Regions from separate parts of the Ruminococcus sp. NATIVEDY161 genome, predicted to be linked through region 1. Evidence: predicted binding sites of a transcription regulator. Region 1 holds the regulator's gene; the other holds the start of a gene.
What was found. Region 1 encodes LexA, which represses DNA repair genes until DNA is damaged. Its sites were predicted from a motif close to CNAACANNTGTTNG; they were not measured.
Positions count from the first base shown of each region.

Region 2: the regulator LexA is predicted to act here: its motif matches at 4,684-4,697, upstream of recA (recombinase RecA).

Region 1 is NZ_CP162392.1:1,365,820-1,371,992, forward strand. It holds gene AB1I50_RS06515 (Cof-type HAD-IIB family hydrolase) at 1-508, opposite strand, end outside; gene AB1I50_RS06520 (MGMT family protein) at 601-915, opposite strand; gene AB1I50_RS06525 (DUF6472 family protein) at 915-1,088, opposite strand; gene AB1I50_RS06530 (LOG family protein) at 1,098-1,664, opposite strand; gene lexA (transcriptional repressor LexA) at 1,695-2,282, opposite strand; gene AB1I50_RS06540 (HAD family hydrolase) at 2,840-3,490, opposite strand; gene AB1I50_RS06545 (DMT family transporter) at 3,483-4,406, opposite strand; gene AB1I50_RS06550 (alpha-amylase family glycosyl hydrolase) at 4,726-6,173, shown strand, end outside.
Region 2 is NZ_CP162392.1:2,317,549-2,323,721, forward strand. It holds gene cysE (serine O-acetyltransferase) at 28-714, opposite strand; gene pgsA (CDP-diacylglycerol--glycerol-3-phosphate 3-phosphatidyltransferase) at 777-1,358, opposite strand; gene rimO (30S ribosomal protein S12 methylthiotransferase RimO) at 1,471-2,805, opposite strand; gene AB1I50_RS11090 (regulatory protein RecX) at 2,834-3,442, opposite strand; gene recA (recombinase RecA) at 3,442-4,539, opposite strand; gene prmC (peptide chain release factor N(5)-glutamine methyltransferase) at 4,733-5,566, opposite strand; gene AB1I50_RS11105 (DUF1385 domain-containing protein) at 5,560-6,173, opposite strand, start outside.

The sequences.
Region 1 (6,173 bases):
TAAGAAGAACCTGGCAGGCGTCGAGCACGTCGGGCTCGCCTGCGACGAGAATTTTGTTGATGTCAAACTTTATTGCCGACACAAAATCGTCAACCACAACCATATCGGTCTTGAGCACATCGCGCTCGATATAGGTGTAGTCGTTCACCTTATTGTTGGCGAAGATTTTTTTGTCGTCCCAGGACATTACGGTTACGTTGTAGTCGGAAAGAACGTTCACGATATCGCTTAAATATTCAAGCGGAAAGTTCCTGCTGACTATCGTCCTGCCGGTGGCACATTCGATAATCTTGCCGCCGTTAAAGGACATTATGTAGCCGCCGTAATGAGCGAGCATTAAATCCTCCGCAATCGGATAAACTCCGATGGGGTGCCGTCCCGAGGTAATAATTACCTTTTTTCCCTTTTTTTGAGCCTCAAGCAGGGCGTAACGGTTGCGCGGAGAAACTTCCTTTTTAGAGTTTGTGAGTGTACCGTCAAGGTCAACCGCGATTAATTTGTAATCCATAAAATCACCAATTATCGTTATTCACACAATCAACAGCGCATTTCACGCTATATATAGTATAACACAACCTTGTGAAAAATGCAAATTTTGTATTATAGTTGCCTTGCCTGATATTTTTTGAGGTCAACGTGGTTTTCGAGCACCTCTATCCCTTCCTGTTCGAGCAAGTCCTTTTGAACGTTAACACCGCCAAAAACGAAGGCATCAGCGAGCCTGCCCTTGGAATTTACAACCCTGTGGCAGGGGATTTCACCGAACGCAGGATTTTTATGCAGCGCGTTGCCGACAGCCCTCGCCGCGCCGCCGTTGCCTGCCGCCGCGGCGACCTGCCCGTAGGTTGCGACCTTTCCGCGCGGAATCCGCTTGACCGCGGCATACACCCTTTGGGTAAAGCTTACAGTATCCATCAATTTTGTTTTTGTACTATTTTATACTCGTCGTAGAGCTGAAAATAGCTGCAGCCCTTGACGCTTTGCGTAAGAAACCTTGCCATCTCGTCCTCGTCGAGGCTAACGGAGCAGTAATCGCCGAGCTCCTCGTCCGCGACAAAGTGAGCGCACATCTCGCACATATCCGCCATATGTCCACCTCAGTTATACTTATTATACATAAACGCCTTGTAGTTATCGAGCTGTTCGATAACCTCCTCCTCGGTATTGGCGACGGTGTAGATTTTGTTGACCTCATCCGACATAAAATTCTTTTCGACCGAGGCTTTCATCATCGCCAAAAGCTCGTCGTAATATCCCTTGTAATTATAAATTATAATCGGCTTTGAATGCCTGCCGAGCTGTTTGAGGGTAAGCACCTCGAAGAATTCCTCAAATGTGCCGATTCCGCCGGCACAGATTATGAACGCGTCGGATTCGTCCTCCATAATGCCCTTGCGCTCGCGCATAGTTTCTGTAAAAATTATTTCGTCGGCGTAGTCAGCCAAAACGTCCATTTCCTTAAAAAACAACGGACTGATGCCGATAATCCTGCCGCCTGCCGCCTTTGCTCCGCGCGAAACCGCGCCCATTACTCCGTAGCGGCCTGCTCCGAACAAAACCGTCTTGCCTTTTTCGGCAAGCGTCTGTCCGAGGTGTTCAGCCGAATCAAGGAATTCCCTGTCTATGCTCTCGCTTGAAGAGCCGAACACACAAATTGTCTGCATAAATATCCTCCAAACTGTCTGCCGTAATTATCAGTAATTTCTGATAAGCGAGATTACCTTGCCGAGCAAAATCACCTCGTCAACGATAATCGGTTCGTAATCGTCGTTTTCAGGCTGTAATCTGTAATGACCGTCCTCTTTATAAAAGCGCTTGACCGTCGCGCTGTCCTCCACGAGGGCAACGACAATCTCGCCGTTCTCCGCGACGGGAGTACGGTGGACAATTACGATATCGTCGTTCAGAATTCCGGCATTTATCATACTTTCGCCCTGAATTCTGAGCGCGAAAAGCTCTTTTCCGCGCTTTAGCTTTTCGGGAACGGGCACATAACATTCTATGTCCTCAATCGCCACAATAGGATTGCCTGCGGCAACCTTTCCGAGAACCGGAACGCTGACGCTTTTTTCCTCGCCTGTAATCTGTATGCACCTGTTAACGCCGTGCTCACGCACGATATAGCCCTTGTCCTCAAGGTGCTTTAGGTGGTAGTGGACGGTTGACGTGGAGCTTAGTCCCGTGTTTTCGCAAATCTCGCGAACCGAGGGAACTCTTCCGTTTTCGGAGCACTCCTTTAGGTATTCAAAAATCTTAATCTGGCTTTTGCTGAGCTGTTTCATATCGGCACACCCCTCATATCAAGGCAACACCGCGCAGTTTACGGTGCACGCCTTAGTTTAAACCTTTTCAATAGTATTGTACCACATAGCTTCGAAAAAATCAAACATTTGTTCACGGTTTTTACAACTTTTTTCAAAAAAATTTAGGAAAATTTATTTCAGTATATGTTCAGTTTAATTTCACACAGTTTTCATATTTATGTTGTTTAATATAACTGTACTCAAAAGACGGAACCGCAACCGTAGAGTATTGTTCTACCCTCCTCAACACGGGTGAGTTCAAAACCCGTGATTGTACCCCTCATTTTTTACAGATAGAAAACGCCCGAACCTCATCGGGCGTTTTCCTTTATTTTAAATCGTTTCATAGGTTTGTTGGTGACTTAACTTTTGTTCTCGACTTATAAGTTTCAGTTATAACTTACGTTGGCAAATTCCTATTTAAATGTTTGCTGTTATTCAATCTTGTCTCGACTTATAGTTTCGGTGAAATCTTACGTTGGCAAATTCTTCTTTATACGTTTGATGTTATTCAAACTGTTCTCGACTTATAATTTTCAGCAAGTCTCCGCTATCCTAATAACATCCTCCAAACCGTTCGCTATGTCGAACAGCAGGGGCTTAATCTCCTCTGTCGGTTGGTCGAGGTCGGGAACCATCACCGTTTTACAACCTGCCGCGTTTGCCGAGCGAATTCCGTTTGGCGAATCCTCGAGCGCTATGCAGTCCTTCGGCGCAAGCTTCAGCTTTTCCGCGGCATACAAATATATATCGGGCGCAGGCTTGCCGTGCTCTACCATCCTCGCACTGCAAACCTCGTCAAAACACTCTAACAATCCCACCATATCAAGGTATTTCTTTGCTCTGTCGACCGGAGTAGCGGTTGCCAGGGCTGTTTTTATGCCTTTTTCCTTTAAATAGCGCAAAAGCGTTTCCGCTCCGGACTTAGCTTCAATTCCGTTTTTCTCGACAAAGCTGTCCATCAGCTCGACGCGCTTATTACGAACCTTGTCATAGTCGAAATCTTCTCCGAAAAATCCCTGCAAGCGTTTAATCGCATACGGTCTTGCCATTGAGCGGATACTCAGCGCGTGAAACTTTTGCATGGGATAGCCGTAAAAATTGCCTGCCTCGCACCAAAAGCGCACATACAGCTTTTCGCTGTCGAGAATTACGCCGTCCATATCTGAAATTACACCTTTAATCATCTTCCCTGCTCCTTTTATTATAATTAACGAGAAAAATTCCAAGTGAAATCAGCGCTAAAGCCAAAAATGTTTCTATCCTCAAAATGTCCTCGCGGAGAACTACTCCCGACAAAACCGTACCGAACACCGGAACGAGCAAATTGAAAACCGAGATTTTGCCTGCCGGATGATACTTCAACAGCGCTGTCCAAATCGTGAACGCCGCCGCCGAGACAAACGCGAGCCAGAGCAAAATCAGAACTCCGTTTCCTTTCGCAAGGTTCAGTCCGCCGCCCATTATCAGTCCTGCGGCGAGCAAAACGAGCGACCCTGCGATAAGCTGAAACGCCGTGAGCCTTACGGGGTCAACTTTTCCTGCGGATTTTTTCGCAATGATATTTCCAAACGCCGCGCAGACGGTCGAGCAGAAAATCATCACGTCACCGAAAAGCGTTCCTCCCCCGCCGAAGCCGAAGTTATTGATTGCCAAAACTCCTGCAAAGCCGAGCGCACAGCCCAAAATTTTTACAACCGTAATCTTCTCCTTAAAGAACAGCGCCGCTAAGCCTACAGTTATAAACGACGCGCAGGCGGTGATTATCGAGGTCGACGTGCCGCTGGTGAAACCGATACCTATATATGTAAATAGATACTGCGCCGCTGTCTGGACAAGCCCCAGTTTTATGACCGGCAACAGCTCGTCCTTTTTGATAAGCGTCATCCTGCGTTCTTTGAAGCAGCAGAAAATATACACCATTATTCCGGCTATCAAAAACCGTGCTCCGGCAAAGACGAGCTTTGTTCCGATGTCGCCGTCCGCCACCTCAAACTCGGCGTAGCCGAGCTTTATAAACGGAAAAGCCGTGCCCCACAGCAATGTACAGAACACCGCGGCAACATAGGCAAATATTCTGTTTTTCAGCAGCTTTTCTATCATAAAAATCCTTCTCTAATTACAACTTATACATATAATAACACAAACCGCAAACACATTTCAATATAATTTTATTCTCCGAAAACTTTGTTATAAAATTGTCAAATCTACATAATGCACGAAGAAAACCGAATTTTTATATAAATAAATCGTCACGGCCACGCACACAAAAATCCGGTTACATACTTGAAATAATTTACCAAAATGTTATAATTATAATGAATGAATTTGCGGCATTTTTACGCAAATAATTTAGAAAGGAAGTTTTGAAATAAAAAAGAGATTTATCTCTGTACTCCTGTGCATTGCTCTTTTGGCTACGATGACAGCGTTTACAATTCCCGCAAACGCCGCTGCCGATGAGGGCGAAGCCGCAGGGTACAACAGAACCTCGCCGCTTGACGGCGCTGACGACTTTACATGGGACAACGCTTCCGTGTATTTCCTACTCACCGACCGTTTCTACAACGGAAACACTTCAAACGACCATTCCTACGGCAGAGCTACCGACTCGAGCGGTAAGGCAATTTCCGGCTGGAACACCAACCCCGGTACGTTCCACGGCGGCGACTTTGCCGGAATTACAAAGAAGATTAACGAGGGTTACTTTGACAACCTCGGCGTAAGCGCCATCTGGATTTCCGCTCCTTACGAGCAGATTCACGGCTACGTTACCCCAGGCGAAGGACAGGATTTTGCCCACTATTCATACCACGGCTACTATGTTCTTGACTACACCGAGACCGACGCCAACTTCGGTACAAAGGCTGAGTTCAAGACAATGGTAGACACCGCGCATCAGCACGGCATCCGCGTTGTTATGGATATCGTTATGAACCACGCCGGCTACAACACAATCAAGGATATGCTCCAGTACAACTTCGGTACCTTTAAGGACAAATCCGCGGCTCAGTCATATCTTTACAAGATTACCGGTGTTAACGGCCTGCACGACTATATCAACTACGATGAATCCGCCTCCGACTGGGGCAGATGGTGGGGCTCAGGCTGGGTTAGAAGCGGCCTTCCCGGATATTCAACGGGCGGCGGCGGAGACATCGAGATGTGCCTTGCCGGACTTCCCGACTTTAAGACGGAGTCCACAAGCCCTGTTTCGATTCCCACCTTCCTCAAAACCAAGTGGCAGGGCGAGGGCACTTACAAAACAAAGCTCAGCAAATACGGCAGCTCCGACACCGTATCTAACTACCTTGTAAAGTGGCTTTCCGAGTGGGTTTCAACCTACGGCGTTGACGGCTTCCGCTGCGACACTGCAAAGCACGTTGAAGACGCTTCTTGGAAGAAGCTTAAGACAAGCTGCGTATCGGCTCTTAAGACCTGGCGTCAGAACAATCCCAACAGCCCGGGAGCTAACTGGGACGAGGACTTCTGGATGACCGGAGAGGCATGGGGACACGGCCTAGGCTACAGCCACTACTACAGCGACGGCGGCTTTGACTCTATGATTAACTTCTCGTTCTCAGGCTCGGGTGTTAACGGAGTTGAGGGCATAAACGGAATTTACCAGAACTACGCGTCAACAATCAACAATCAGAAGGGCTTTAACGCTCTTACATACATCTCCTCGCACGACTCTAACCTCGCGAGAAGCAACCTGATTTATCAGGGCTCGGCGTTCCAGCTTATGCCCGGCGCGATTCAGATTTTCTACGGCGATGAGAGCAACCGTCCGCTTGTTCCTGGTATGAACTTTGACGGCAACGGCGGCAGCGGTCATTCGCTGAGAAGTGATATGAACTGGAGATCGCT
Region 2 (6,173 bases), 950 kb from region 1:
ATTTTCAATTATCAATTATCAATTATCTTAAAGGCTTGCGCTGTCAAACGAGCTTTCAGCCGGATTTGAACGTCTTGCGGACTCGGCGCGGAGTTTTTCAAGCTCCGCGGTAAGCTCGCTAAGCTTGTGCTCCAATACTCCCAAATCCTGAGCGACAGGGTCGGAAACGTGAATTTGGTCGAGGTTTTCGTGCCTGATACCGTTTAGCTTGACAATTCTTGCCGGAACGCCTACCGCGGTGGCGTTCGGCGGAACCTCGCGCAGAACAACCGCGCCTGCGGCAATTCGCGCGTTATCGCCAACGGTGAACGGTCCGAGCACCTTCGCGCCCGAGCCTACAAGCACATTGTTGCCGAGAGTCGGGTGGCGTTTGCCGGTTTCCTTACCCGTACCGCCGAGGGTTACGTTCTGGTAGATTGTGCAGTTGTCGCCGATAACCGTGGTTTCACCGATGACAACGCCCATTCCGTGGTCGATAAACAAACCCTTGCCGATTTTTGCGCCCGGGTGAATTTCGATACCCGTTTTGTGGCGGCTTCGCTGGGAAATCCAGCGGGCTATGAACTTGTGATTATGATTAAAAAACCAGTGTGCGCGGCGGTGACGGCGGACTGCCTTAAAGCCCGAGTAGAGGAAGAAAACCTCAGCCTTGCTCCTTGCGGCAGGGTCGCGGTCTAAAACCGCCTGGATATCTGATTTTAATACTTCGAACAAAAAATCACCCTTACAGTCAGAGTTTAGAGTTTAATTATGAATAATTAAACAATCATTCGGTTTTATGTTTCCGAGATAAAATGGAAGTTCTGTTTTACGTAAATTACGCCCGAGATAATCGCGAAAAATGTGGAAATCCAAATGAGAACCTCTCCGATAATAAAGAAAATCAGGCTTAAATCTTCGGTGACAACTCCGCCCGAAAGCTTGATTATATCGCATACCGACTGCAAAACCATAATGATAATCAGCGCGGTCATCTGCGTAACGGTCTTTACCTTGCCCCATTTGTTGGCGGCGATAACCTCGCCCTTGGTCGAGGCGATAAGCCTGATTGATGTTACCGAAAACTCCCTGAGCAGCACAATTATAACCGCCACGCAGTCGCAAAGTCCGTTTTGAACCAGGCAGAGCATTGCCGCCAGCACCAAAATTTTATCAGCGAGAGGGTCGGCAAATTTTCCGAAGTCCGTGATAAGACCGCGCTTGCGCGCGATTTTTCCGTCGAGCATATCGGTTATTGAAGCGGCTGAGAAAAGTATCAGCGCCGCTAAATTGTGAAGCGGAAACGGAATAAGCATTGCCGCTACGAACAGCGGAACAAGCAAAATCCTTCCTACAGTGAGTTTGTTTGGTAGGTTCATAGTTGCCTCTTTTTGAGTTGAGAGTTTAGAGTTAAGAGTTGAGAGTTAAGAGTTAAGAGTTAAGTTGGAAATAATACCGTCTGTTATATTAAATCAATATGGTTATTACTCTTTAATTCTCTATCATTTCGCCGACCGGGTCAATGCCCATTGTGTCGGTTATTTTTACGTTTACAAAGCTGCCGATGCTTGGCTTTTTGCCGCCGGTTGTGAAGAACACGCAGCCGTCAACCTCGGGAGCGTCGGCGTAGGTTCTGCCGTACCAGCACTCGGCTATGCGGTCAAAGCCCTCGACAAGCACCTCGGCGGTTGTGCCGACGAGCTTTTCGCAGCGGCGCGTCATAATAAGCTGCTGCTGTTCCATAATTATATCGGCGCGGTTCTGCTTTGTTTCCTCGTCAAGCTGATTTGGGAACGCTGCGGCAGGGGTGTCCTCCTCCTGAGAGTAGGGGAAACAGCCGAGCCTGTCAAATTCAATCTCCTTCGCGAACTCGCAGAGCTCCTCAAACTGCTCCTCTGTTTCTCCGGGGAAGCCTGAGATAAAGGTTGTGCGGAGCACAACGTTCGGGATTCTGTCACGGATTTTATTAAGCAATGCGGTTAAGCTCTCGCGTGAGCCGCGGCGGTTCATACTTTTAAGAATTTCAGCGTTGCAGTGCTGAAGCGGCAAATCAATGTATTTTACGATTTTTTCCTCATTCGCCATTACGTCAATCAGCTCGTCGGTAACGCGCTCGGGGTAGCAGTAGAGCACCCTTATCCAGCGCAGCTTTTCAATTTTGCAGAGCTCCTTTAACAGCTTGGCAAGGTACGGCTTGCCGAACAAATCCTCGCCGTAGCGCGTGGTGTCCTGAGCGATAACATTTAGCTCGCGAACACCTTTTTCGGCAAGCTGTTTTGCTTCTTCAATGACGTTTTCGGGCTCTCTGCTTCTGAAACCGCCCCTGATGAGCGGAATTGCGCAGTAGGTACAGCGGTTGTCGCAGCCCTCGGCAATTTTCAGATAAGCGGTGTAGGGGGGAGTGGACTGAATTCTTCCGCCCTCAAGCGGCAGCTCAAGCTTGCTTGGGAAAAGCTCGGTTTTATTGCCGCCCAGCGCGTCGAGCACGATATCGGCAATTTTTGAATTTGCGCCGATACCCACAGCGGCGTCAACCTCGTAGAGCTGCTTGGTAATCTCGTTTTGGTACCTTTCGGCAAGGCAGCCCGTAACGATAATCGCCTTGATTTTGCCTTCGCGCTTTAGCTTTCCGAGCTCGATGATCTCGTCAATGCTCTCCTGCTTGGCGCTTTCGATAAAGCCGCAGGTGTTGACGATTACCGCGTCAGCCTTGGCAGGGTCGTCTACAAGCTCAAAGCCCTTTTGCTTTAGGCTGAAAAGCAGTATTTCGGCGTCCACCTGGTTTTTAGCGCAGCCGAGCGACACAATTCCTGCCTTATAATTCATATGCGTTCAGTCCTTTATTTATTAGATATTAGTCAAAATCGCCGCTCATGCTTTCAATCGCCTGCTTAATGTCATCCCAGCCGTAGCCTTTTCTTTGCAGGGCGGCAACGGCGCGGCGTCTGACCTTTTCATCTTCAATATTTCTGTATTTTTTACTTATAAATTCAATAATCTGAGTTTGCGCGTCGTATTCAAGCTCACTTAGCGCCTGCTCGGCGGTTATTTCGTCAATGCCCTTGCGGCGCAGCTCAAGCTCCGCGGCTCTCAGCGACATTTTTTTGCCGTAGACCAGCTTTCGGGCGTATGCCTTGGCAAACTCGCCGTCGTTAATCAAGCCGAGCTCCTGCATACGGTCAACCGCCTTTTGAGCGCTGTCCTCGTCAAAATCGCGCCTGAGCTTGTCAAAAAGCTCCTTTTTGGAGTGGCTTCTGTACGAAATCAGCCACAGCGCCTTGTCCTTTGCGCGGCGTTCGTTGCTCTTTTCGATAATCTCCCCTAGCTCGTCGTCGTCAATTTCGCGGCCGACGTCAAAGCGGTTTTCAATCAACGTCTGAGCGTCAAGGTTCATCACGTACTCGCCGTCAATAAACAGCGCGCACATCTGCCTGCGGCGCGGCTCAATCGCGGTGATAGTCATTATTCAGCCAAAATGTCGATGTTTGCGCTCTTTTTATCGGCAGCCGGAGCAGGCTCGTCAACCTTGCTTACCGTAGCCTTTTTAGCAGTCTTGGGCTTTGCGGAAGCGTAGAGCTTGTCAATGTTCTCCCAGAGCTTTGTCTCGATTTCCTTGTACAGCTCGGGATCGTTTTTGAGCAGCTCCTTAACTCTGTCGCGGCCCTGACCGAGACGGTTGCCGTTGTAGCTGAACCACGCGCCTGCCTTCTGAATAACCTCAGCCTGAACGCCGAGGTCGATCAGCTCGCCTTCGCGCGAGATACCCTCGCCGTACATAATGTCGAACTCAGCCGTCTTGAACGGCGGAGCGATTTTATTTTTAACAACCTTACACTTGGTGTGGTTGCCGATGATTTCTCCGTTAACCTTAAGCGCCTCAGCCTTGCGGATATCTATTCTAACAGAGCTGTAGAACTTAAGCGCACGTCCGCCGGTGGTAACCTCGGGGTTGCCGTAGATTACGCCGACCTTTTCGCGGAGCTGGTTGATGAAGATTGCGACGCAGTTTGATTTGCTGATAGCGCCTGCGAGCTTTCTTAAAGCCTGCGACATAAGGCGCGCGTGCAGACCAACGTGGCTGTCGCCCATTTCGCCCTCGATCTCAGCCTTGGGAACAAGCGCGGCTACCGAGTCGATTACGATAACGTCGATCGCGCCTGAGCGGATGAGCGCCTCGGCAATTTCGAGCGCGTCCTCGCCGGTGTCGGGCTGTGAAACGAGCAGGGAATCAACGTCAACGCCGAGCGCTTCGGCATATACAGGATCAAGCGCGTGCTCAACGTCGATAAACGCCGCGTTGCCGCCGAGCTTTTGACCCTCGGCAATACAGGTGAGCGAAAGGGTTGTTTTACCTGAGGACTCCGGACCGTAAATCTCGATAATTCTGCCCCTGGGAAGTCCGCCGATTCCGAGCGCTACGTCGAGCGAAAGCGAACCGGTTGAGATGTGCTCAACCTCCATATGCTTATTCTCTCCAAGGCGCATAACAGCGCCCTTTCCGAATTGTTTTTCAAGCTGAGAAATCGCTGTTTCCAGCGCCTTGTTTCTGTCTACTGCCATTTTCATATACCTCCGTAATGTAGTTGAAAGTTGAAAGCTCATTCACTTTTTATGTTAGTTTTAATACAAAAACCAACCTTAAACTTCCAAGAGTAATTATAAATCATACCAATCCAAATTTCAATGGCTTGGGGGCAAAAACTTCGAACAAATTTTCTAAAACCTTTGCATTGTACCGAAAATTGTACAATGCTCAGGGCAAAATACCGATAATCGCCCTGTCGGTACCGCCCAAATCCTTTGCGGTTTTGATATTTATATAGCCGTGGTCAGCCATTAGACCGCCGACGTATTCCGCCTGACCTTCACCGAGCTCAAACGCCATCGCTCCGCCGCTTTTGAGCAGGGGAGTCCAGCGCCGGGCTATCGCGCGGTAAAAGTCAAGACCGTCCGCGCCGCCGTCGAGAGCCGTTTTAGGCTCGTAACCGACCTCGGTTTGCAGGGTTTCGATTTCATCTGTCTTGATGTAGGGCGGATTTGAGGCGATCAAGTCAAAGCTTTTCGCTTCAAAATCCCTGTAGCACTCAAAAATATCGCCCTTGTGCGGCTTGATATTCGTGCCTTTAATATTCTCTAAAAGAAAATTATACGCTTTATCGGACAGCTCTACCGCGGTGACGTCCGCGTTTGCAAGCTTGTCAAGCGCAACGCTTACCGCTCCGCTTCCTGCGCATAAATCGAGTGCGGTTTTGCCGTCGGAAGCTTTCAGATAGTCAAGGCAAAGCCCGACGAGAACCTCGGTGTCGTCGCGCGGAATAAGCACGCCTTCACCGACCTTAAACTCAAAGCCCATAAAGTTCCACTTGCCCAAAATGTACTGCAAGGGCAGGTGCTCGGCGCGTTTTTGCGCCATAGATATCAGCTTTTCCTGAATTTCTCCGCTTATTTCCGAATTTGAATTTGCAATTTGAGAAGCGCGGTTCATACCCGTCACGCCCTCAATCAAAAGCCTTGCCTCGAGCTCGGGAGCTTCAATTTCTGCTTCCGAGAGGATACCGCGTAATTTTATGTATAAATCCTTTAGCATCCGCAGCCGCCGACAATATCCGAACCGTCCTCGGGGATAACCGACTTGATCGCCTTGATGGCGACCTCAATCATATCGTCGTTTGGTTCTTTTGTGGTAATTCTCTGCGCCCAAAGTCCGGGAGCAGCGATGATTCTTGTCAAAACGTTGTCGTGCTTGCCGCACAGCTTAATCAGCTCATAGCCGAGTCCGCATACAAGCGGAATGAGCAAAATCTTAAACACAGGTCTTAAAAACGCGATTCCGAACGGATTTGCAGGAATCAAAAGACCAACCAAAATGCCGATAATCAGCATAATTACCATAAAGCTTGTGCCGCAACGGGGGTGGAATCGAGTCTGCTTTTTTACGTTTTCAACGGTGAGCTCTTTCTCGTTTTCGTAGCAGAAAATCGTTTTATGCTCTGCGCCGTGGTACATAAACACGCGCTTCATATCGGGCGTTTGCGACACAATAACGATGTATGTTAAAAACAGGGCAATCTTCAAAACGCCCTCGAAAATCGACTTCCAGAGCCTTACCATCTCGGGGTTAGAGTTGCCCTCGGCTCTGAAGGCAGGGATGAAGTTTGAGCAAAGGTCAAACAGGAAGGACGGCAGGAAAAAAA